DNA from 4 places in the Lysinibacillus sp. FSL M8-0216 genome. Region 2 is predicted to be linked to each of the others. Evidence: riboswitches for the same ligand, from Rfam matches in the RefSeq annotation. Region 2 holds a riboswitch; each other region holds the start of a gene.
What was found. Region 2 has a riboswitch for cobalamin ahead of MKX57_RS06425 (glutaredoxin). Riboswitches for the same ligand answer to the same signal wherever they lie in the genome.
Positions count from the first base shown of each region.

Region 1: it holds a riboswitch for cobalamin, as region 2 does, so the genes downstream of both, MKX57_RS02505 (ABC transporter substrate-binding protein) here and MKX57_RS06425 (glutaredoxin) in region 2, are expected to answer to the same signal.
Region 3: it holds a riboswitch for cobalamin, as region 2 does, so the genes downstream of both, MKX57_RS11110 (ABC transporter substrate-binding protein) here and MKX57_RS06425 (glutaredoxin) in region 2, are expected to answer to the same signal.
Region 4: it holds a riboswitch for cobalamin, as region 2 does, so the genes downstream of both, mmgD (citrate synthase) here and MKX57_RS06425 (glutaredoxin) in region 2, are expected to answer to the same signal.

Region 1 covers NZ_CP152007.1:519,245-525,627, forward strand. Annotated here, with positions in the region: gene MKX57_RS02490 (MerR family transcriptional regulator) at 1-116, shown strand, start outside; gene MKX57_RS02495 (long-chain-fatty-acid--CoA ligase) at 109-1,611, shown strand; gene MKX57_RS02500 (acyl-CoA dehydrogenase family protein) at 1,613-3,280, shown strand; cobalamin riboswitch at 3,340-3,523, shown strand; gene MKX57_RS02505 (ABC transporter substrate-binding protein) at 3,667-4,638, shown strand; gene MKX57_RS02510 (iron ABC transporter permease) at 4,635-5,636, shown strand; gene MKX57_RS02515 (adenosylcobinamide amidohydrolase) at 5,633-6,383, shown strand, end outside.
Region 2 covers NZ_CP152007.1:1,365,162-1,371,544, reverse strand. Annotated here, with positions in the region: gene nrdE (class 1b ribonucleoside-diphosphate reductase subunit alpha) at 1-1,820, opposite strand, end outside; gene nrdI (class Ib ribonucleoside-diphosphate reductase assembly flavoprotein NrdI) at 1,817-2,176, opposite strand; gene MKX57_RS06425 (glutaredoxin) at 2,173-2,397, opposite strand; cobalamin riboswitch at 2,514-2,692, opposite strand; gene MKX57_RS06420 (NAD(P)/FAD-dependent oxidoreductase) at 3,318-4,223, opposite strand; gene MKX57_RS06415 (chitobiase/beta-hexosaminidase C-terminal domain-containing protein) at 4,727-6,383, opposite strand, start outside.
Region 3 covers NZ_CP152007.1:2,260,494-2,266,876, reverse strand. Annotated here, with positions in the region: gene MKX57_RS11120 (S9 family peptidase) at 1-1,481, opposite strand, end outside; gene MKX57_RS11115 (precorrin-3B methylase) at 1,553-2,230, opposite strand; gene MKX57_RS11110 (ABC transporter substrate-binding protein) at 2,283-3,278, opposite strand; cobalamin riboswitch at 3,442-3,629, opposite strand; gene MKX57_RS11105 (translation factor GTPase family protein) at 3,806-5,746, shown strand; gene MKX57_RS11100 (hypothetical protein) at 5,852-6,383, opposite strand, start outside.
Region 4 covers NZ_CP152007.1:2,533,768-2,540,150, reverse strand. Annotated here, with positions in the region: gene nikB (nickel ABC transporter permease) at 1-932, shown strand, start outside; gene MKX57_RS12400 (ABC transporter permease subunit) at 934-1,737, shown strand; gene MKX57_RS12395 (ABC transporter ATP-binding protein) at 1,748-2,521, shown strand; gene MKX57_RS12390 (dipeptide/oligopeptide/nickel ABC transporter ATP-binding protein) at 2,524-3,339, shown strand; gene MKX57_RS12385 (NUDIX hydrolase) at 3,387-3,872, opposite strand; cobalamin riboswitch at 4,104-4,299, shown strand; gene mmgD (citrate synthase) at 4,489-5,610, shown strand; gene MKX57_RS12375 (bifunctional 2-methylcitrate dehydratase/aconitate hydratase) at 5,709-6,383, shown strand, end outside.

The DNA of each region.
Region 1 (6,383 bases), 850 kb from region 2:
AGGAGATTGATAGGAAAATAGCTGAGCTTACGCAAATGAGAAATGAATTACAACAAATGCATGGCATGTTTAATGAGAAATTAACGACTTTAAGGGGAGAGATGCACGATGAATAGTTCCGATTTATTAGCACGTAATGCCCGTAAGTATCCAACAAAGGAAGCCGTTATTTGTCATGGTAGAAGAGTGACCTATCATGATTTAGATGAGCAAGTGACCCGTTTTAGTCATGCATTATTAGAACAGGGTGTAAGGCAGGGAGATAAAGTTCTGATTTTTATGCCTAACGTTGTAGAGTTTGTCGTGAGCTATTTTGCTATTCAGCGAATGGGTGCTATTGTCGTCCCAGTCAATGCTAAGTTTACATTACAAGAAGTAGAGTATGTGGCACAGCATGCTGAGGCAAAGGTGATTATTGCACATGAAGCCATTTTTGCGGCAGTCCAGCATATTGCCGTAATCCCGTTAAAAATTAAAACAGGCCAACAAGTAGCAGGCTGGCTTCATTATGAAACAATGATTCAAAGTGCCAGTTCCCAAACGATTGAATGTCAGTTAAACGAAGATGATGCTTCGACCATTTTGTACACATCAGGTACGACTGGGAAACCAAAGGGCGTATTGTTTAGCTATCGTAATATTTTAACGGTTGCACAAATGATTGCAGTTGAAATGGAGGTCAAGCCTGAAAGCCGTATATTGCTAATGATGCCATTAACTCATTCGGCTCCATTGCATTTATTTTTAATGGCAGGTGTATTTGTAGGCTCTACAAATGTGTTAACGCCAACTTTTACACCAGATTTATTAATGGATTCCATTGAACAGGAAAAAACGACTCATTTCTTTGGCGCACCTGTTGCTTATTTATTAACAGCACAGATGCCGAGATTGCAATCAGCTGATTTGTCCTCCATGAAATGGTGGGTATATGGAGGTGCACCTTTATCTGAAAACGAAGTTCGTTTCATTCAACAGTCATTCCGCACAACTAATTTAACATGCGTATATGGATTAACAGAGGCGGGGCCAAGTGGATCATTGCTATTTGGCAAGGAGCATGAAGGAAAGGCTGGGAGTATTGGACAGCGAGCACCTTTAGGTACAGAGATACGTATTGTTAACGACAGTGGCGAAGATGTACCAGCAGGAGAAGTAGGGGAAATCGTTTTATTTGGTGAGGGTAATATGCTTGGCTACTACAGAGATGAAGCGGCAACCAATGCGGCCTTTATAGACAGTTGGTTAAAAACAGGTGATCTAGCTCGTAAGGATGAAGACGGCTTTATTTGGATTGTTGATCGAAAAAAAGATGTGATTATTTCGGGAGGAGTCAATATTTATCCGAAAGAAATTGAAGATTGCCTTTTAAGCTTTGAGGGGATATTTGAAGCGGCAGTGGTTGGTGTTCCACATCCACAATGGGGAGAGACAGTGAAGGCTGTTTATTCCGCTAAACAGGATATTGATGAAGAGGCTCTAAAAGATTATTTAGAGGGGCAGCTTGCTAAGTATAAAATGCCGCGAATTTTCGAAAAAGTGGAAGCGCTACCAAGGAATGCGTCAGGCAAAATTTTAAAACAATCTTTGAAAGGACAAGAGGTGAGATAGCATGAAAGTTTTACAACAGGAAATAGCAGGCACAAGCAATTTCTTTACAGATGATGATACGCTTCAAAAAGTGTTGGAAATGATGCTCGATAAAGAATTTTCATCTTATGCGCATCGGGAATTGACGGACTTTGGTGAGCTATGTGCGGGTGCAATAGATGTGAGGGCGAAACATACTGATCGACAAGGAGAGCCTCGCCTTCAAAGGTATAATGCCTATGGCGAAGAGGTTTCAGAGGTATGGGTCAATGACGGCTACAAAAAAACAATTGAGGAGACATATAATACGGGGATTGTTGGCTATGTGCATAAAGATATTCCCCAACTAGGTCACAAAGGGAATTATGTCTATAGTTTTGCGCAAGGTTATTTACTGTCACATGCGGAGCCCGGTTTTTATTGCCCTGTGACGTTAACGATGGCTACTGCCTATTTATTAGACCATTATGCAGAGGAAGGAGTTAAGCAGCGCTTCTTACCGCATGTTTGTGCAACAGGCGATATGGAGCTATATGAGGGAGCGACATTTTTAACAGAGCGACAAGGAGGCTCAGATGTTGGTGCGAATGTAGTAGAAGCAAAACTTGTGGGGAATGAATACCGCCTCTATGGTGAAAAGTATTTCGCCTCCAATGCAGGGATGTGTGGGGTTGCAATGGTATTGGCACGAATAGAGGGTGCACAAGCAGGCTCTAAAGGATTAACTCTATTTGCAGTTCCATGGCGTAATGAAGATGGATCGGCTAACCAACTTCGTATTCGACGACTAAAAGATAAATTAGGTGTGAAAGCCGTTCCATCTGGTGAGGTTGAGTTTGATGGAGCACTCGCTTATGTAGTTGGTGATCAAAATAAAGGGATTTATTATATGCTGGAGGCGCTTAATTTATCAAGAATTTGTAATGCTGTGGCATCCATTGGTATTATGCGCCGTGGCTTCTTAGAGGCGAAGCATTATGTGTCAAATCGATATACCTTTGGTAAACCTTTAACACAGTATCCTATGATCCAGGATACATTGGGTAAATATGCCGCTAAGCTGCATGTAGAAGTAGCCACGATTTTTGATCTTATTCAATTATACGATAAAGTGACAGGTGGTCAGGGAACAGAGCAAGACATCATCATGAACCGTTTATATATTGCCATTATGAAAAAGGAAACGGCAGAGCAGGCGGTCCATTATGCAAGTGAAGCAATTGAGCTACATGGCGGGAATGGCTATATTGAGGACTTTGTAACACCACGCTTACTGAGAGATGCGCAAGTGCTGACGGTATGGGAGGGTACGGCTAATATACTAGCTTTGGAGCTTATTCGCTTAGTGGATAAATACAGGGCACATGAATTGTTTGTTCAAGTGATGAGCAAGCGATTAGAAGTATTAACAGACCATTCATTAGTGAAAATCGTTCAAGAGCAATTGACTAAACTATCGGCAACCTTACAAATTTTTAGTACTCTCGATGAAGCGACAAAAACGTTTGAAGCAAAGGATGTTGCCAAAAAAATGGCTCAATTATATGAAAGTGTCATAGCCGTTGAGTGGGCACAAAAGTTTGGTGGGAAATATGATAAACTAGCGGATGTTTATTTAGAGCAAACTTGGTCATTACGAACGATCGGTGCTCCGATGAAAACCGTACAGTATTTTGCTGAAATCGTCTAATAACCTTTGGAGTCGCCTTGATATAGAGGCGACTTTTTTTAATTTCATGTATAATAAAATCAACTGAATATTATAAAGGTTCTTTACTTAAGTAAAGTGAAAAGGGAAATCGGTGTAATTCCGATGCGGTCCCGCCACTGTAAGTGTGAGTTTTTTCAAATGATGCCACTGAAGATTTCGGGAAGGCTTGAAAAAACGTACTGAGCACAAGCCAGGAGACCTGCCTTTATAGCATAGACATGACAGCCTACGAGGATAGGATGGTGGATTTTGTATCAGTTTTTTGGTGCGATTTTGACCCCTCATCATTCGAAGATGAGGGGTCTTATTTTGATGGAGGAATACTTCTAACACATGAACGCACAAATCAACGAAGGAGGATTCACATGAAGAAATTTTGGAAAATAGGGGTATCGGCATTTTTAACGATAGGGTTGCTAGCAGCTTGTGGACAAGAGGCGCAAAAAGACAATTCCACACCTACAGAAGAGCAAACACAACAAGAAACATCTAAGGCGGAAGAAGCAACATTCCCTATGACTATAACGGATGCTATTGGGAAGGATATTACACTAGAGGCTCCTCCTAAGAAAATAGTGTCACTTATTCCAAGTAATACAGAAATATTGTTTGGCCTAGGTTTAAAGGATGAAATCGTAGGGGTTACAGACAACGACGATTATCCACCAGAGGTAGTTGAAAAGGATAAGGTTGGTGGCATGGAGTACAATATTGAACAAATTATTGCCTTAAAGCCAGATATCGTTTTTGCACATGAATCTAGCATGTCTCTTTCGGAATCAGCCATAGCACAGCTAGAATCTGCGGGCGTGAAAGTATTTGTTGTAAAAAATGCCCAAGATTTTAATGAAACCTATACAACGATTGAACAGCTTGGGCGTGCTACAGGGAAATTACCAGAAGCTGAAAAAATCATTGCTGACATGAAGGCGAAAGTGGAAGAGGTTCAGGGGAAAGTGAACGACGTTGAACCTAAGAACGTTTTTGTAGAAGCCTCTGATGAACCTAATATTTATACAGCTGGTCAAGGCACATTTATGAACGCAATGCTGGAGATGATCCATGCAAAAAATGTAGCAGCAGACGGTGATAATTGGTATGAAATTGGTGCAGAAAAAATTATCACAAAAAATCCAGATGTCATCGTGGTGACATATAGTTATGTACCTGATATTTTAACAAAAATACCAAAGCGTGCTGGTTTCGATACAATTAATGCAGTAAAAAATAATGCTATTGTGCAAGTAGATGAAAGCACAACAAGCCGTCAGGGACCACGTTTAGCGGATGGCCTTGAGGAATTAGCAAAAGCTATCTACCCTGAGGTATTTAAGTGAAAAAAATAGCAACAGCCTATGTATTAACATGTACGCTTCTTATCATTAGCATCTGGTGTGGCGTAGCTATAGGCTCTGTTCATATTCCGATAGAAGTGCTGTGGAATCAGTCAGTTGATGAAACAGCTGCCAATATCTTTTGGAAAATTCGGTTGCCCCGTGTGCTTTTAGCGGGGCTAGTAGGAGCTTCTCTCGCCATTGCGGGAGCGGCTTTCCAAGGCTTGCTCAAAAATCCATTAGCAGATCCATATACATTAGGTATTTCATCTGGTGCTTCTGTCGGCGCAGTCATGACAATTTTTTTTAATATTTCTATACCTGTTGTAGGCTTGTATGCCTTACCTACCTTTAGCATGATAGGCGCAATTATTACAATGGTGATTGTGATGAGCTTTGCTAGAGTAGTAGACCGTTCTTTAAAGATGGAAACACTGATTTTAACAGGAGTTATCTTTAGTTCATTTTTAGGATCGTTAATCTCGTTAATGATTGCTTTATCGGGAGAGGAGCTACGCCAAGTAATCGGCTGGCTACTCGGTTCTGTTTCTATGCGTGGTTGGCCATATGTTCAAATGATTATTCCATTTGTCATTGTTGGTTCCCTTATGCTGTGGACTCAGAGACGTGAGCTTAATGTTCTGTTATATGGGGAAGAAAGAGCGAAGCATTTAGGTGTCAATGTAAAGAAAAGTAAGTATTTGATTTTAGTAGGTGGCTCCATGCTAACTGGAGCAGCAGTTGCTGTTTCAGGCACAATTGGCTTTGTAGGGTTAGTTGTACCACATATGACAAGAATGATTTGGGGCTCTGATCACCGTCATTTACTCCCATTATCATTTTTTAATGGGGCAACATTACTTATTATTTGTGATTTAGTTGCAAGAACCATCATCTTGCCAAGGGAACTGCCCATTGGTGTCATTACGGCATTTATTGGAGCGCCTGTTTTTTCCTATATTTTTTATAAGCAACGAAGAGGCAAGGGGGTACGGGCGTGATTGTTGTTGAACATCTATCAGGTGGTTATGAAGACGTACCGATCGTCAAGGATATAAGCTTTACAGTTGAAAAAGGAAAGATTCTTGGCATTTTAGGGCCAAATGGTAGTGGGAAATCAACATTATTAAAGGTAATGAGTGGTATTCTACCAGCAGTTGAGGGCACGATTTCTATTGATGGACAAAGCATTCTTTCCTACAATGCCCGTGCTTTAGCAAAAAAAATGGCTGTTTTACCACAGCTCCATGCGAATGCTTTTTCAAACAGTGTTAGAGAGGCTATTTCGCTTGGACGTTATCCACATCAATCAGGTTTTTTTTCAAGTTGGTCTGAGCAAGATGAGCAAGCGGTTCAACATGCAATGCTACAAACAGGCATAAAACGTTATGAGCATACACCGATGGAATTTTTATCGGGTGGCGAACAGCAAAGAGTTTTTGTTGCACAGGCCCTTGCTCAAACTGCGGAAATTTTACTGCTAGATGAGCCGACAAATCATTTAGACATTGCCCATCAGCGGCAAATTTTAGATATGGTGCGGAAGGAAGCTGTAGAGTGTGGTTTAACGGTAGTGATGGTATTACATGATATGAATTTAGCCTCTCTCTATTGTGATGAATTATTGCTCATGGAAAGTGGACAAATGAGAGCTTTTGGGGCACCACATGAAGTATTAATTGCTTCTCAGATAGAAGAAATTTATCAAGCACGAGTAGCTACTTATGCTCATCCAGAAATACCTAAAC
Region 2 (6,383 bases):
CGACTATCTGCATAATCACGGACCTCTACACGCTCTGTACAAGGAGAGATAGATGCCGTACAGCTACGAATATACGAAATACTGCCGGTTGGTGCTATCGCTAAACGATAGGAATGAAATAGACCATATTCCATAACATCTTCCTTTAATAATTCCCACATTTTATTAGTGATAATTGGAATGTTGCCAAGTGCTTTTAACACAGCAGATGATAGCTCTTCTTCATTCTTATTTACATATTGATCAAAATAGCTACCGGAAGCATAATCGCTATCTTCAAATCGGTAGAACGTTTCTGCTTTTTCTTTAGCCATTTCCATCGATGATTTAAGAGAATAATAGTTCATTGCTTCCATAAAACGGTCCATGAAATCAATAGAATCTTTCGAGCCATACATAATGCCTTCCGTAACAAGATGTCCATGGAGATTCATACAACCTAGCCCTACTGAGTGCATTAATCGATTCGCTTTTGCCACCGATGGGACATTTTTGATGTATGTCATTTGTGACACATTTGTTAATAAGTGCATAGCTGTATCGATTAATGTTTCAAAATCATTTACTTTACTCGCTGCATGAATATCAATTGACCCTAAATTACACGACACATCTAACCCATATTCGTTTGGTTGATCTTGATCTGTAATGACACTAGTTTCTTGAACTTGCAAGATTTCAGTACATAGGTTTGACATTTTTACACGACCGATATTTTTTAGTGGATGTACTTCATTGACATTATCATCAAAAATTTCAAAAGGATAACCTGATTCAAATTGAGCTTTTTTCACCTCAGTATAGAGTCTACGCGCATTCAAACGTTTAATTTTACGGATTTTAGGATTATCAAGTAGTTCATAGTACATTTCTGAAATTGAAATTTCCGACATTCGTTTACCATATACTTTAAAAATATCATATGGACTAAATAACACTATATCTTTATCACGTTTCATCAGATCGAAGAAAATACTTGGAATAATAATTCCTGTTGATAGTGTTGCGAGGCGAATTTTATCATCAGCATTTGGTTTTTTTGATGAAATGAAATTCTCTATATCTGCATGGAAGATATTTAGGTAAACAACTCCTGAGCCATTTCGTTGACCGAGCTGATTAGAATAACTAAATGAATTTTCTAATAGTTTTGCAACTGGGATAACTCCACTTGCACGGTTTAATATTTCTTTAATTGGATCACCTAAAGGTCGTAAATCCGTTAAGTTGACCCCGACCCCTCCGCCTAGGCGTGATAGCTCTAAACAATAACCAATATTTTCAGCAATGCTATTCATAGAATCATCCATTGATAATTTAAAGCAACTGACTAATTCACCACGGGCTTTTTTCCCACTATTTAATGCAGTAGGTGTTGCAGGCTGATAGGCTTCCATCATCGCTTCAACAGAACTCTTTGCTAGTACAGTGTTTCCTTGTGCTAAGTACAGGGCAATAATGACAATACGGTCCTCATATTTTTCTAAGATTTCTTCACCATCACGACTTTTCATAGCATAGCTGTCATAAAATTTGCTTGCACTCATAAATGATGGGAAGCGGAAATTATAATCATATGCTTTTTTGTACAGCATCTTTATAAAATCCATCTCGTACATGTCGATAAAATCTTTCTCGTAGTAACCCTCATCCACTAAATAGCGGATTTTTTCCTCTATATCTATAAAATAACGTAAACGTACGTTGACATATTCTAAAAAGTAGCGGCGAGTAGCCTCACGGTCCTTTTCTAGCTCTAGTAGTCCCGTTGTACTATAACGATTCAGTACGTCATTATTAAGCTTTAAATAAGTTTTCATCCCATTACCCTCGTTTCATAAAACATTTGTATTGCTTCATAATCTGTTTGATTGCCACGCAAATCTAACTTCCTCACTAAGGGTACATGATAGGTAGTAGCAATTTTTTCCCCAGCAGCGCCAAAGACATGATGTCCGAAGTTACTATTGCCACTAGCAACTACTCCTTTACAAAAATCTCTATTTTTCTCTAAAAAACGTTGCACTTTTGCTGGAATGTCACCTAAGCCATCTGTATATGTAATTAAAAGATAAGGCTTATTCAAGCTTAATTCCTCAGAGAGTTCAATAGATTCTGCCCTTAATTTAGATACTACATTACGGACATTTCCTGTACGACTAGCGTAAACGATCATAGTGTAATCATCTCAATACGAGAAACAATTTCCTGAACCTCACCTATAAATGTTTCATCTACCTCTAAAACAGGCACACTTAAAAAACCTGCATCTATAATTGTTTGTTTAGCTTGTTCATCGTGATCAATATTAACAATTTCAGCTTCAAGTCCTGCTCGTTGTAATTCGGATTTTACCCAAAGGCATTTTGGACAGATTGTTTTCGTATAAAGTTTCATAGTAATCCCTCTTTTCATAAAATAAAAAAACTACCTCTTCTAGAGAGATAGCTTAAATGGAAACGTTAACATACTAAAAATACTGACGTTCCCATCTCTTAATCCCCGAAGAAATGATAAATTTGTTTTATATAGGCAGGTCTCCTGGCTTTGCTTCAATCTCTGATTTCCTTCCCATGCGAATGCACAGTGGTTACAATCATCGTCAGCTTCACAGTTGCGGGGACAGCGTCGGAATAGTACCGAACTTCCCTATTAAACTACATGTAGTAGTACCTACACAAAACGAACACAATATATTGTTTTTCGATAGTTTTAAGTGTACCATCCTTTATATAAAAAGTAAATCGAGAAATAAAAGTTCATCAATTTGAGACTATTCATATTTTCTGACATCACCTTGTAAGAACGAACTAAATTATAATCAACTAAAAATATAACCACGAATGCGATAGCATTATTTTATTAAAAAATAGGAACAAAAATAATAGTCGCTTATTTACCTAAAAACGTAGCCACCCTAGTAATTTTATACATAAAAAAGGCATCTTCCTTTACAGTAAAGATGCAATTATGTCTAAAACTATGAGTATGATGTAAATCTCGCATCCTACTCTATCCATCCTATCTTCGTAGATTTTTTATTGTACTAGTCTAAAGTAGGACTCCTCTCTTACGATGATGACACATTTTAGTAGTCGTCATAACATTACGAAGACTACTAAAATGTGCTCAACATACAGGTGAGAGGCAACCAACGGTTCTACACTTTTCAACTAATTTACAATGAATATGTACCTTTTCTAGTTATTCTATATTTATTTATAGTATAACATATCCAAGTTCATTCTCCGCCAGCTTGACTAGTCATATTCAAAATAGCTGATGAATTTTATATGACTCATCAGCTAACCATAAATTTAAAATCTTTCTATTGTTATATCCATGTTTATGCTTGAAGCAGCCTTAAAGCCTTCCGCAGCTGCAATCATTAAAGAAGAGGGACCACCCTTTTCCGTTTCACCAGCAATATATATTCCAGCCGCAGTTGTTCGTCCAGCACCATCAGTCATAATTGTTCCGTTTTCATCAACTTGACAATTTAGCTGTTTAGCAAATTTATTGGGACGATAAAAACTTGGCACAACAAAACCCCCCGCTCTTAAAATATTGTCACCTGTTTCTAATTCAACACTAGATAAGTTACCATCATCCCCATGTAAATCTTTAATAGTATTTGTATACGCCTTAATTTTCTTTTGTTCAAAATCATTTTGAATCTTCTTGGAAAGTTGATGACCATTCGTAAAAACAATTAAATCCTGTGACCAATTAAAAACCAATTTCGTCATATGACTAATATGCTCCTCGTTTTCTGCAATGATAGCCAATGGCTTGTCTCGCAGCTCCCAACCATCGCAATATGGACAGCTAAACAAACTTTTACCATAATATTGTCTGATTTGCGGGAGTGGAAATTCCTCTTGTATTCCAGTAGCTAACAGTATTTTTTCAGTTACATAAGTTTTATTTTCCGAAGTATTGACTAGAAATAAACCAGTTATATCATCTTTAATTATTTCTATGACGGTTTGATCCATCATTGTTATAGAAGTATAAGATTCTATATCTTTACTTGCGAGATTCTTAAATTCTTGTGGCTTTATCCCATCTCTTGTTAAAAAACCATGTGACTCCTGAGTTACACGATTTCGATTTGTTCCATTATCAACTAGTGCAACCTTTCTGCGCGCTCTTCCTAATGTTAAGGCAGCACTTAACCCAGCAGGGCCTCCACCTATAATCATACAATCGTATTGATTCATCATTATTTCCCTCCATATCACAATATATTACAGACCTTTAATATCTGTAATTAAGACAAAAGACATCGCTAATTATATGTATGATATCTTTTTCATTCCATTTGTTAAGCCAATTATATATGAGTCATTGATCTCAATAAAAAAGGATAAAGTTTAGTTGGTTGGGTCTAATCACTCTATTAAGGACTTAACATATCTATAATATCTATTTAGTTTTTTCTCGTCAAATTTTTCGTTTTCATGCCTAAAATACCGACTAAGCACCGTTAGTTGAAGTACATCTATTCACTTTATAAAGGTAATTCTTTTTATCTATTTTATGAAAATGAACCCACTCTCCATTTTTCATAGATATTGATAAGATGAGAAAAGTAAAAGCCACTCCAAATGGGTTTGGAATGGCATACTGACCTTCATGAATATAATCCATGCAGTTTAAATTAACAAGACACTAAATGATTGACAGATTGACATATGCCTAACATTCTTACTGCAAGTAGTTATTATTTAAATTCAATTTCCTCAGCAGAAGCCCCTTTTGTATACGTTATAGTTGCTCCAGCAGGTAAATTACGAATTTCTTTTACATTTTTTCCTTCGATAATAATTTCACCAATTTCCGTACCTTTAAAATCAATAATCGCATTTCCTTTTTTAGGACTGATTGTTACAGTTTTGTCTGCAAATCCTTCACCATGGAATTCGGCATATTGACTAAATACTGCAATTCCATTTTTAATATTAGTATTTTTTCCTAACGTTAATGAAATGCTTGGACGATTCATTATTAATTTACCAGTCTTATAGTTATTAAAGCTATATACATTTTCAGGTACTATTGGTGTTGGTATTTCTTCTTTTCCTGCTTTCAAATCAATTTGAACTAATACAGGGTCATGATCCGATGCTCTCCCCTGCGCTTCTGTAAAGTTCGCATTAATATGAATCAAGTCTATAGCCGTAACGTTAGCAAGATTATTCGAAACTAAAATATGATCCAACACTTGATTGTTCCCTTGGAAGAAGTACGTAAAACGATCAATCTCTGGGGCTTTATCCACCATATTCGTTAAAACATCACCTTTTAATGTTTCAAGTGCTGGTGTGAATTCAAAGTCATTCATGTCCCCTGCTACAATGATATTTATATCCGGATTGATGGCAAGACCTTCATCGATAAAATCATTGATGGCTTGAGCAAGCTGAAGACGTTTTGTTACTGATTCTAACACTGGCGGCTGAGTTGGTCCCCAAAGTGAACCATCGCCTCCTTTAGAATTTAAGTGCGCTCCTATAATGACTACATGCTCTTCCTGGAATTTGAATTCCGCCGCAATTGGTTTACGTGTATCTGCAAATTTAGTTGGATCAACAAAGCCTGGATTTAAAGCAAGGCTTCCATCTGCTGTCCACCCATTCGCTTGGTCACCCGCTCCCTTTGTACCAGTCACTAAAGAAACACGTGTCGGATTATATAAGTAGCCTACACGAATATTACCACCAGGCGCACCGCCTACTGTATTATTAATAGGCATTACGTCAATCCAATCATAAGCAGGGCCACCCGCAGCTTTAATTGCATTAATTAATCGCATATAGCTTTCAGATGCATCAGCATTTCCTGAATCAATTTGTCCATCATTATCTTGTACTTCGACTAATGTAATAATATCTGGTGACTTCATATTTTTCACAAATGTCGCTGCAATTCTGTCTACTTTTTCATTAGATGTATTGGCAGGATTATTCGAAAAGTTTTCGATATTATAGGAAGCGACATTTAACTTGTCCGCCACTGGTTCAAGATGCGTCACTTCTTGCTGAAGATTTGCCTTTGTCACATCAGGGAAGACTTTATTCGTGTTCAGTCGATAGCCATCTGTAAAGTTTTCTACAAATCCGATAAGTGGATCATTAAAACGATCACCCGAATTATAATTTTTTCCTGCTACCCCTTCAAGCATAATTTTTTCTGGATTATAATCGTCGGCTGCAATATTTAAACCGCCATTCACATTAAATGTATTATTTGTTGTGCTCGGTACAACAATTGGTGAATCATTATTATAAATTGGTCCAATCACTCTCGCATCAGGGAATGATACTCGCATATATTCAATAGATTCCCAAAAATCAATACCATCTTCTTGTGGATCAAAA
Region 3 (6,383 bases), 900 kb from region 2:
TTGCCACCATAATCACCACGTACTGCATCCACAAACGTTTGTCCGTAGCCATGACTTCCGCGCGGATTTGTATACAGCACCGCAAAGCCTTGAGCAGCTAGGATTTGGAATTCATTAAAATAGGTGTTGCCGTACATCGCATGTGGACCACCATGGATTTCAAGAATAAGAGGATATTTCTTCCCTTTTTCATAGCCCACTGGCTTCATGATCCAGCCATTGACCTTCCAGCCCTCAGCTCCTTCAAACTCAATGCTCTCTGGCACAGCTAACTCTTTCGTCTTTAAAACGTCTTCATTGACTGTCGTCAATCGTTCTTTTTCACCCGTTTTTAAGTTGACGTAATATAAATCGCCCGGATTCGTTGTCGTACTTATGGCGACAACGGCTTGATCATTTTGAGCATCTAATGAAAAACCATAAACGTATTGATCATCGTGAATAGCTGGATAAATTTCACCATCTACATTCCCAAAGTAAATTGCCGCATTGCCGTGATCCGTTACTTGGAAATAGAAACTATGATTATCATTCATCCATTGTACACTTGGTGCTGCTACCCCTTGCAGGAAATCACCGATGACATAGTCACCCACAGGGGCATCAAATTCACTTGTTGCACAGTTTAGCAGATTTTGTTCCATATCATAAATCCATAGCTTCGCTTGTGTGGCATTTTCAAACTCACGTTTTCCTCCAACAAAGGAAAGGAAGCGGCTATTAGGCGACCAGGACGTTTGGTAATAGGAGCCAATCCCCTCTGTTACCTTGCGACTCTGTTTTGTTTCTAAATCGAATAAATAAATATCCGCATTAAACGAAAAATCTAAGTCCTCTGCTTGATCTGCTAAGTACGTAAGATAACTGCCATTTGGCGACCATGTACTCAGATGGAAATCCTCGTTCCCTTCTGTCACTTGCTTTAAGTCACCAGATTTTAAATCGACAATGGCAATGTGAGTATGCTGGTCCATATCCATAAATCCACCCGCATCCGACTTATGTTTCATCTTATCGATTTCGAGTGGCTTGAGTTCTTTTTCTTCTTTCTTGTCATCTTCAGCTTTGTCTAAGATAGTTTCATCTTTACCTAGCAAAACTGAAAAGGCAATTTTCTCTCCACAAGGAGACCAGACAGGCGTTGACGCACCGTTTTTGCAATACGTCACTTGCTTCGCCTCTCCCCCTGTTTTCGACAGTACAAAAATTTGCGGCTTGCCTGATCTTGTCGAAGAAAAAGCAATTTGACTGCCATCTGGCGACCAGACAGGAGAGCTTGTCCGATCGTTACCATATGTCCATTGCTGAGGACGTTTGTCTTTTAAATTTAAATAAAACAAGTTAGATACATAGTCTTTTTTCTTCTCATCAATACGTGTCTCTACATAAACTACCTCAGTCCCATCAGGTGAGAGCTGTGGATCTGCCACTGATTTCAAGTGATAAAGATCTTCTGGTTGAATCCCTTGTTTAGTTGTCATGTTCTTGCTCCTTTGTATTGTCATTTTCTATGCTCTACTACAATATTTCGACACCCTAAGTATTTTTCCTGCTACTCTATTGATTTTTTTACTAGTTCCCAATCAGCATTCATTTTTGTTCTGCGATAAAATTTATAAAAAGGTTCATTGGAACGAGCTTGGTTTTGATAGAGACGAATGATTTGTAGCAAAAAATCCTCAATATGATCAATCCCTACCCTTTTCGCGAAGAGAGTACCCGCCTGTGCCTTCGCCCCCATAGGGATGGCTCCTACATAAACATCAAAGCTCTCATGCTGATAGACTAAACCAATATCATCATATGTAGGATTATAGCAAGCCGATGCACAGCCATTCACATTGACTCGTACTCTTGCAGGCACAGTTATACCGTCCAATGCCTGATAGAGTTGTTCTGTTTGAGGAACTGCCTCCATTTTTTCTCCATCACAAAAATCACATGCCTTCATGGCAATATGAGGTCCTGAGGAAGCAACAAACAGTCCAGCCTCCTGTAAGGCATGGGTCGCTTCTGTCAGTTCACTAGAGGGGATCGATAATAATATGCTATAGGAGGCCGAATATTTAATGGCCCCCTTCTCCCCTACTATTTCAGCTATTTTTTGAAATTGGGCTGGCGTATAATGCTTATTAATAATGCCAGGGCTTACCGCTAATCGTGTATAACCACCTTGCTGATTTAGAGTTTCGAACGTTTTATCTGGTATGTTTTGACGAAATGCATTCATTGTTATCGCTCCTTAAGAAAAAGGAGCTAGCAAAGCGCTAGCTCGAATGTTTTTAAAAGTTGGCTGGGTAGAAGCCCTTGGCTAAAATTTGAATGGCCGCTGCAGCACGTACCCCTTCAGATGCCGCTGAAAGTGGAAGAATGACAAAGCGATCATTTATGACTGCTTCCATTTCCTTCAACGCTGGATCATTTTTTAAGAATTTTATCTTTTGTTCAGCAGTTGTTTCACCATAATCAATGACAACCACCACCTCTGGATTGCGATCTACTGCATCTTCCTTCGATACCGTTGTCCATCCTGACTCCACATCTCCAAAGATATTTTGACCGCCAGCGATTGCTACTAGCTCATTCATAAAGTTTTGACCAGCCGTGAATACGTCTTTATCACCACTGTCAAAGACTAGCACACGTAAATTTTCACTGTCTTTTGGTAATTTTGCTTGAACTTCTTCGACATCTTTTGTCATTTGTTCAATTAATGCTTCACCGCGATCTTCCACTCGGAATATTTCCGCGATATGACGAATATCCGTGAAAATATCCTCTAATGTTGGCTTTGTCATATTGGAAGCCGTATGTAAATACGTATGAATTCCTAATTCCTCAAGCTCCTCTGGTGTTCCAACACCTTTCTCACCAAAGCCACTTTTCCAGCCTGCATACAAGAAATCTGCCTCGGCATCAATGACTTGCTCCTTTGTTGGGTATTGATCTGAAAGAACTGGAACTTTATCGTAGGCTGCTTGAAGCGGCTCGTAGATTTTATCATCTAAATAAGCTGTCCCTACCATGGAATCCTCTAAGCCTAATGCAAGCATAATTTCTGTTACATGCTGATTTAAGCTAATGGCCTTTTTTGGTGCTTCCTTATAGGTTTGGGTAGTTTCATTATTTTCAATGATGACCTCAGTTGTTGTCGCCTCAGACGGTTCAACTTTTTCAGTTTGCTTTGCTGATTCAGGCTTGTCCTTTGCGCCACACGCTCCTAATACAGCGATTAAGGCGATGACCATGACTAGCCATATACTTCTCCATTTTTTCATGTCCTTTTCTCCTTTGTTGTCATAAATATAGAAAGAAATCAGAGACTTCTTTGCTACTAGGATAATTGGAAGGGCATAAAAAAACCCTCTTGTCGCCAAGAGAGTTGCATAGTGAAAAAACGGTATTAGTACCTTTATCACTATCCCCATCCTCGTGGTTCTTAGTTAACATACATATACTGGCAGGTATCCTGGCTTAGGTTCATCATCTATACGCCTTCCCATAGTTAAACTACAGTGGCATGCTGTATAGACTCCCCATTTACAGTTGCGGGACAGCATCGGAATTGCACCGATTTCCCTTTTAAGCAAATGACAAATGCCATTTGCACCAATATGTTCTAATTATGCTATTGATAGACTAGCAGTTCATGCGTTAATTCGCAATCAGTAATAGAATGCAAAAAATATAATCATCATTATATTAGCACTATTTCGACAAAAAGACGAATCATTTTACAAGAAATAATTGTGCTAGTATTCTGATACAATGAGAAGATAGCTACTTATAGAAACGAGGATTTATTATGTACAAGACGATTGGGGTTCTTGCTCATGTTGATGCAGGAAAAACAACCTTTTCTGAGCAAGTGCTTTTTCATACAAATAGTATTCAAGCGCGGGGACGTGTCGATCATCAGGATGCCTATTTAGATAATCATGAGCTTGAGCGCAAACGGGGCATTACGATATTTGCCGAGCAAGGACGCATGACTATTGGCGACGATACATATACGTTGATTGATACACCAGGACATGTCGATTTCTCCCCAGAGATGGAGCGTGCCATCCGTGTCATGGATTATGCCATCATTATTATAAGTGCGGTAGAGGGTATTCAAGGTCATACTGAAACGGTATGGCAGCTTTTACGAAACTATCATGTCCCTACATTCTTTTTTATTAATAAAATAGATCGTGACGGAGCAGATGTAAGGGCTGTGATGACCCAGCTCCATAAAGATTTCTCGGAACATGTATTATTCGTCGATGAACCACTTCAGGAGAATTATGTTTCCAGCACAATCATGGAATGGCTGGCGGAGCGTGATGAAAAGCTCCTGGATGCCTTTTTGAATGAAGCATTGGAGCATGGCCTGTGTATGAAGCACCTACAATCGATGATTAAAAATGAATCCGCCTTCCCCTGCTTTACTGGTTCGGCATTAAAAGATGAAGGCATTCAAGAATTGATTGCTCAACTTCCACTCATAACGGGTACTCACTTCGAGCCGGAAGCACCGTTTCAAGGAGAGGTCTTTAAAATACGACATGATGGCCATCAGCGTTTAACATTCATCAAGGCTTTAACAGGCAAATTACATGTTCGAGATGAATTTACGTTTGGAGACCTTACAGAGAAAGTAACAGAAATTCGTCTTTATAACGGCAGCCGTTTTGAAACTGTTCAGCATGTTGAGGCTGGTGAAATCTTCGCTGTTAAAGGGCTCAGCCAGGCACACATTGGCGATCGCATTGGCAGTAACACGCTATCACAGCCCTATGAGCTTGTCCCTACATTACAGGCAAAAGTTCAATATGAGGGTGAGCAACATATTAAAGAAGTATTAAAGATTTTCCGTCTACTAGAGGCCGAGGAGCCATCATTGCGTGTCGTATGGCAGGAAAAGTTTCAGGAAATCCATGTGCATATAATGGGTGTCATTCAGTTAGAGGTACTGATAGAAGTATTATTGAAGCGCTTTACATTAAACATCTCTTTTGGAGAGCCGCAAATATTATATTTGGAAACAATTGCGACAACCGTTACAGGCTACGGACATTTTGAACCACTTAAGCATTATGCAGAAATTCATTTATTAATGCAGCCAAATGAACGTGGGACTGGCATTACCTTTAGCAATGCCTGCCATGCGGATGATTTATCAGTGGGCAACCAGCGCCTCGTAGAGAAGCATTTGTTTGAACGTGATCATCATGGCTTACTCACAGGCTACGCAGTAGCAGATATTCATTTTACGCTTTTAACGGGACGTGGACATAATGAACATACGTCTGGCGGTGATTTCCGAGAAGCCACTTTCCGAGCACTGCGCCAAGGACTGGAACAAGCACAGAACGTCCTGCTTGAGCCGTATTATCGCTTTAAAATGAAGGCTTCCAATGACTTTATTGGCCGTATGATGACCGACATTCAACAGGCTGCTGGCACCTTCGACGACCCTGTACTCACTGAAACAGAAGTTGTATTAACAGGACGTGCACCAGTAGCGACCTTCATGAGCTATAGCACGATTTTTGCCGCCTATACAAATGGGAAAGGTGCGCTTACCCTCCAATTTGATGGCTATGATTTGTGTCATCATGCAGAAGAAGTAATATCTCAAATAGGCTATGATAAAAATGCCGACCCTGAATACAGTTCTTCTAGCATTTTTTGTTCAAAAGGTAAAGGCTATTCTGTCCCTTGGCAAGAGGCGCAAGCAGCCATGCATTGTCAGAGCTAAGTTCATGTACTAGCATGGCAAATCTGTTGAACTAGTACTTCAGATGAAGGTAGAATATCCCTACAAAAAATAAAGCAAGCCCTCCGCTTCATGGAGGGCTTGCTTTTATATGGCACCAACAGCTTTCTTTGAAGGCTTGTGCACCGGATAGGCAGGTTCAACCACCACATAACCTTGCGTATTCGTGAAGTCGATAACTACTTTTCCAGGCTGACTTTTTAATATTTGTAGTTGATCAATTAATGTTAATAATAGCTCGTGGCCGTTCCCACGTGGATGCCAATTAAAGTGATAATCATTTAATTCCTTAACGGCTTGAAGAAACTGCGTGTATTCCTGCTGTGCAAATGCAATTAGTTTATCCTGATGAGGAATTTGCTCTAAATCGTTCATATACGTTTCATAAAAACGTATGACAATCGAGCATAGTAAATCATTGACACGTGCAGCGCTTAACACTGGATTGGGCTCCTGTGAAAGACGGTCAAGATTAGGCTTTGCTCGTGTTGAATCAATGCGTGTAATTAAGTGGTACTGCTCCCCATTCACCTCATAAACAATAGGGTTGGTTGGCATATACATCATAAAGCTATTCGTCTTCGTTTTCAGTTGATCCGTTAAATTCGCCTGAGCAAAA
Region 4 (6,383 bases), 1.2 Mb from region 2:
TTTGTGTAAAAAGAATTCTCACTCTACCATTTGTATTAGTAGGCGTATCTATTCTGACCTTTGTGTTTATTCGTTTCGTACCAATAGAACCGGCAGAGGTCATCCTTCGACTCTCAAGAATTGCCCCAACACCAGAGGCTATACAAGCTTTACGAGAAGAATTAGGGACAGACAAGCCTTTTATCATGCAGTATATGCTATGGGTAAAAGGCATTTTACAGCTAGACTTTGGGACATCTTTTGTTAGTAAATTACCCGTGGCTCATGAGCTATTTGCTAAACTACCCGCTACCATTGAATTAGCTTTAGTAGCATTTATCCTCATTTTAACTTTTAGTATTCCATTAGGGGTTGTGAGCGCATTATATAAGCATTCCTTTATCGATAAAATCATTCGATTATTTACAGTCCTAAGTGTATCCATTCCAACATTTTGGTTAGGGTTTATCCTACTCTATCTTTTCAGCTTAAAACTTGGCATTTTTCCAACGAATGGAAAAGGTTCGATAGCACATATAGTTTTACCGGCCTTCACCTTAGCTTTACCTACAATCGGATTGTTCTCACAGTTTATCCGCTCTGCCATGATCGAAGAATACGAGCAGCCATATGTAAAATATGCACAGCTTAGAGGCTTGAGAAAATCGGTCATTCTCATTCGACACGTGGGGAGGAATGCTGCTATACCGATATCAACATTGTTTGGGATGACACTCGGAAATTTGCTAGGTGGTGCTGTCATTGTCGAGCAAGTATTTAGTTGGCCTGGACTCGGTCGATATTTAATAGAATCCATAACGAATCGTGATTACCCCGTTGTACAATGCTATGTGTTGGTGATTGCTGTCATCTATGTGCTCGCCAATTTAGGCACAGATGTATTGCATCGTTTATTGGATCCTCATCTGATGATGAAGGATAGGAGAGAGTAAAGTGAACTTAGGACGTATACATATGAGAAGATATATTAGTCTCACCTTACTGATTTTTATTGGTTTACTCGGACTGTTTGCCCCACTCATTATGCCTCATGACCCTTTAGCAGTCGATATTTCTAAGAAATTTTTAGCACCCTCATGGGACTATCCATTAGGAACAGACCATTTAGGAAGATGTGTCTTCTCCCGATTGCTTTTAGGGATTCGGTATTCTTTAGGTGCGGCGCTCGTCATACAAATAGTTGCTATTCTAGTAGCGATACTATTGGGCGCATGGGTCTCCTTAAAAAGAGGTATAATAGATGCGCTATTTATTCGGGTATGCGATATTTTATTAGCTTTTCCAACACTTGTACTAGCATTTGGGCTTTTAGGTGTATTAGGACCGAGCTTAAAAAATGTGTTAATTGCACTTAGTTTAACACAGCTTATTTATTATTCGAGGCTAATCCGAGGTTTATTTATTGGCATGAATGAAAAAGATTTTATTCTAGCGGCAAGAATCAGTGGTACTACAGGTGCGAAATTAATTATTCGTCACTATCTCCCTCATGTTTGGCCACCGATTGTAACGATTGTGGCATTAGATATGGGGAAGGTCATTTTAGAGATTGCGGGCTTTTCCTTTATTGGGCTTGGTGTGCAGGCTCCTACCCCTGAATGGGGAATGATGGTAAATGAAGGGAAGCAATATATCCGCCAACATCCTGAATTAATGCTATATCCTGGGCTTGCTATCGTCCTTGTTGTCCTAGTATGTAATGTTTTAGCAAGTAGTTTGAAGAAGCCTGATCAGTAAAGGGGTAGTTATGAAGAAAGTTTTAGAAGTGAAAGACTTATCGGTCAAAGTTGGAGAACAGAATATTTTATCCTCCATTCATTTAACAGCCTATCAAGGCCGAGTGCTAGGAATTATTGGGGAAAGCGGTAGTGGGAAAACGATGCTTTGCCAAGCTATCATGCAAGCCTTGCCGACTAGAGCACAGATCACCAAAGGGCAAATTTTCTACCATCAACAAGATTTATTGAAGGTAACTGCTGCTCAAATGAGAGCTTATCGTGGTAGACATCTTTCCATTATTATGCAAAATCCTTCGACTGCCTTTGACCGTGTTCAAACCATTGAAGGTCATTTTCGTGAATCATTAAAGGCTCATTTTGTTATAACTAAAAATGAAATAAGACAAATTGCTATTGAAAGCATGTCAAAAGTTAATTTACCTAATCCCGAGCGCCTTTTACACTATTATCCATTCCAATTAAGTGGGGGAATGCTACAGCGTGTAATGATTGCTTTGTCACTGGCAATTCAAGCCTCGGTATATATAGCTGATGAACCAACGACAGCTCTTGATACAGTCAATCAAAAGCAGGTATTGACCTTATTTGACCGTATTCGCTTGGAAACACAGGCAGCCATCCTTCTTGTGACACATGATTTAGGCGTTATTGCTGAACTTGCTGATGACGTGGCCGTGATGTATAAGGGGGAAATAATTGAACAAGCGAATGTCTATGATTTTTTTGATGCACCTCAGCATCCTTATACAAAAAAACTATTACAATCCCGAATTATGTTTTAGAGGTGAAAAAATTGAAGCTACTAGAAGTGAGAAATATTGAGAAGAACTATGCACATAGACCGTTCATATTCAAGCGAAGACAGGATGCTCCTGTATTACAGAAAGTATCATTTTCACTTCAGGAGGGGGAATGCTTAGGGATTGTTGGACAAAGTGGCTCAGGAAAAAGCACATTGGGCCGAATTATATTAGGAATGGAAAGGCCAACAGCCGGTGAGATTCTATTTCAAGGGGTTAATCTTTATGATGCCACTAGCCAACAAAAAAAAATGATACGGAGAGATTTACAAGCAGTCTTTCAAAATAGCTATCATTCATTAAATCCAAAGCAGACCATTTTTCAAATTTTAGAGGAACCGTACCTAAATTTCGAGCATTATAGCTCAGCTGAGAGACATTATAAGGTAAAGGAATTACTTGATCATGTAGAGTTAGACAAATCTATTACCGAAAAGTATCCCTCCCAGCTTAGCGGAGGACAACAACAGCGTGTTAACATTGCAAGAGCGCTTGCCTTACACCCAAAATTAATTGTTTTAGATGAAGCCATTAGTAGTTTAGATATGATTTTGCAAAAACATATCATTCAATTACTACAGACACTACAAAAGGATTTGCAACTTGCATACATTTTCATTTCTCATGACCTACAGGCTACACGCTTTATTTCAGATCGCATCCTTGTCATGCAAAATGGTCAGCTAGTAGAGGAAAGTATGAAAGGTGAACCATTTAAGCATTCCGCATCACTTGAGCTATACAACGCGATTTTACCCACTCACCCTCGCGAAAGAATTCACAAGAATACTTTAGAATGAACTGGAATGTCTTTGCGAAGAAAGTCCTTATTAAAATTCTTACATTGTTATTTGGAAAGCTTCGTAAAGGAGCTTTCGAACCCCCATATTTTACCCTCTAGGTTGTTTAAGAGAGCGACCATCCTCTGTTCCATATTATTCGGAAGTTCTTCCTTACTGAAATAAGTGAGGCTTAAGCTCTCACCATCTTTCATTTCCAATACACCCCTTACATGTTTAGCCCTATACAGGTGAATGACTGTATGGATTTCATCGCCATTCGGATAACAGTAGTAATAATCAGGTCCTGAAAAAACACCGATAAAATCAAACTCTGTAGCCACGAGTCCAGTTTCCTCATAAAGTTCACGAGCAGCAACCTGCTCTAATGTTTCGTTTATTTCCATTGAGCCGCCAGGTAATCCCCAATCCAACGAATCTGAACGATGTTGAAAGAGTATCTTCTTATCATCATTAACAACAAGAACTGTCGAACCGACGCTTATAATCGGTCTATTACCGATAAGCTTTCTTAATTCTGTTATATAGCCCATCCCGTCACTCCACGTTTCATCGTTATGCAAAATAATTCGCTTTTTTAAAGTAGACTTCATAAATATAGCTTCATTGGGATTGATTAACAATCTTTTTTTGAGCGAAATAATGCTTAAATATGCAGAATAGTTCGTCAAAAATGAAAAATAGCTTTTTATAATCAGTCTTTTCTGAATTTTACCTATATTGATTGTTTGGAAACCTCTATGTTAAGGTAAAAAGACAAATTGAATATGCTAAATTTTGGTGGTTCAAATGGGTTTGATTCCATTTGATTAAAAGGGAAGTTGGTGTGAGTCCAACACTGTCCCGCAACTGTATGTAGGAGTTCCATAACGTGGCCACTGTTTTGTTCATCAAAACGGGAAGGTGTTATAGGAATGTTGATGATAAGTCAGGAGACCTGCCGCTAAATAAGCATCAATTGACCTACGAGGATAGGGAGGTGTTAGCTACTGTATGGTGATTGTGAATGGATGTAAGTTCACTGTTTTTTGTTCTGTCATACTTTTGTAGATTAACAACTTCTAAAGGGGTAGAAGTTGTTTTTTTGTTGTTCTTTCGAGTTTGAATGGTAACGCTTACAAGAATGATTAAACAAAGGGGTTGTAATTCATGGAGTTAACGTATTCACCAGGTCTTGATGGAGTTATTGCTGCGGAAACAAAACTGTCTTTCTTAGACGTAGTAGGAAGCCAAATTGTTATACGGGGCTATGATTTGATTGAACTATCTCAGCGATATTCCTATTTAGATATTGTCCATTTATTATTGCACGGAAACCTACCAACTACTGAGCAACAAGCTGACTTACAAGATAAATTGAAAGAAAACTATCACGTTCCACAAGAGCTTTTTCAAATTTTCAACTTATTACCAAATGGGACACATGCTATGGACGGCCTTAGAACTGGAATTTCAGCGTTAGCAGGGTATGATCAGCACATCAATGATCGTTCGACTGAAAAGAATGTAACACGAGCATATCGACTTTTAGGCGGAATGCCCAATATCGTTGCGAATAGCTACCGTGTATTAAATGGTCAAGAGGTAGTAGAACCGGATAGTGAGCTTTCATATAGTGCTAATTTTTATTACATGATTACTGGAAGAAAACCAACACCATTAGAAGAGGAAATTTTTGACCAATCACTTGTTTTATATAGTGAACATGAAATGCCGAATTCGACCTTTGCTGCTCGTGTTATTGCCTCCACACAATCCGATCTGTATGGTGCTCTAACTGGTGCTGTCGCATCATTGAAAGGAAATTTGCATGGTGGGGCGAACGAGGCAGTCATGTATATGCTGCTTGAAGCTAAGACAGTGGAAGGCTTTGAAGCGATGCTGAAAAACAAGCTCAAAAATAAAGAGAAAATAATGGGCTTTGGCCATCGTGTCTATATGAAAAAAATGGACCCAAGAGCGCAGATCATGAAAGAAGCTTTGTATAAATTATGCTTGGAGCAAGGGGATGACCGCTTATATCACATGTGTGAAGCTGGTGAAAAAGTGATGGTGGAGGAAAAAGGCTTGTATCCAAATTTAGATTATTATGCTGCGCCAGTGTACTACATGCTGGGCTTACCAATTGAATTATATACGCCTATTTTCTTTGGCTCTCGAACGATTGGTTTATGTGCACATGTGATCGAACAACATGACAATAATCGATTATTTAGACCTCGTGTTCATTATATAGGCGAGCGTCATAACCTTGAAGAATTGTCGGTATAATCAAGTTTTAACAACTCGCCATAGAGCTGATGGACATTCTGACCAATGCCCATCAGCATACTAGTATATCAAATTCATACCTTGAAAGGAAGATATAGATGATTAAAACGAATGAAAAAACGATGACAGACCAGCTTCTTGTTGATATTGCGGATTACGTATTAAACACAAAGATTACGAGCGAAGAAGCTTACGAAACGGCTCGATATGTTTTATTGGATACGTTAGGTTGTGGCATTTTAGCTTTACAATATCCTGAATGTACAAAACTTCTGGGTCCTGTAGTACCAGGTACAGTCGTTCCAAATGGTACTCGTATTCCAGGAACATCCTATGTCCTTGATCCAGTTAAAGGTGCCTTTAATATCGGTTGTATGATCCGTTGGTTGGATTATAACGATACATGGTTGGCGGCAGAATGGGGGCATCCTTCTGATAATCTAGGTGGCATTTTAGCTGTAGCCGATTATTTGAGTCGTGTAGGTGTTGCAGAAGGGCAAGGGCCTCTCCAAATAAAAGACGTTTTAGAAATGATGATACAAGCTCATGAAATACAAGGAATACTTGCACTCGAAAATAGCTTAAATCGTGTTGGCTTAGATCACGTCTTATTTGTCAAAATAGCAACAACAGCTGTAGTAACAAAGGCTTTAGGTGGTACTCATCAAGAAATTGTCAATGCTTTATCAAATGCTTGGATTGATAATTCAAGTTTAAGAACCTATCGACATGCCCCTAATACGGGATCTAGAAAATCATGGGCTGCTGGTGAC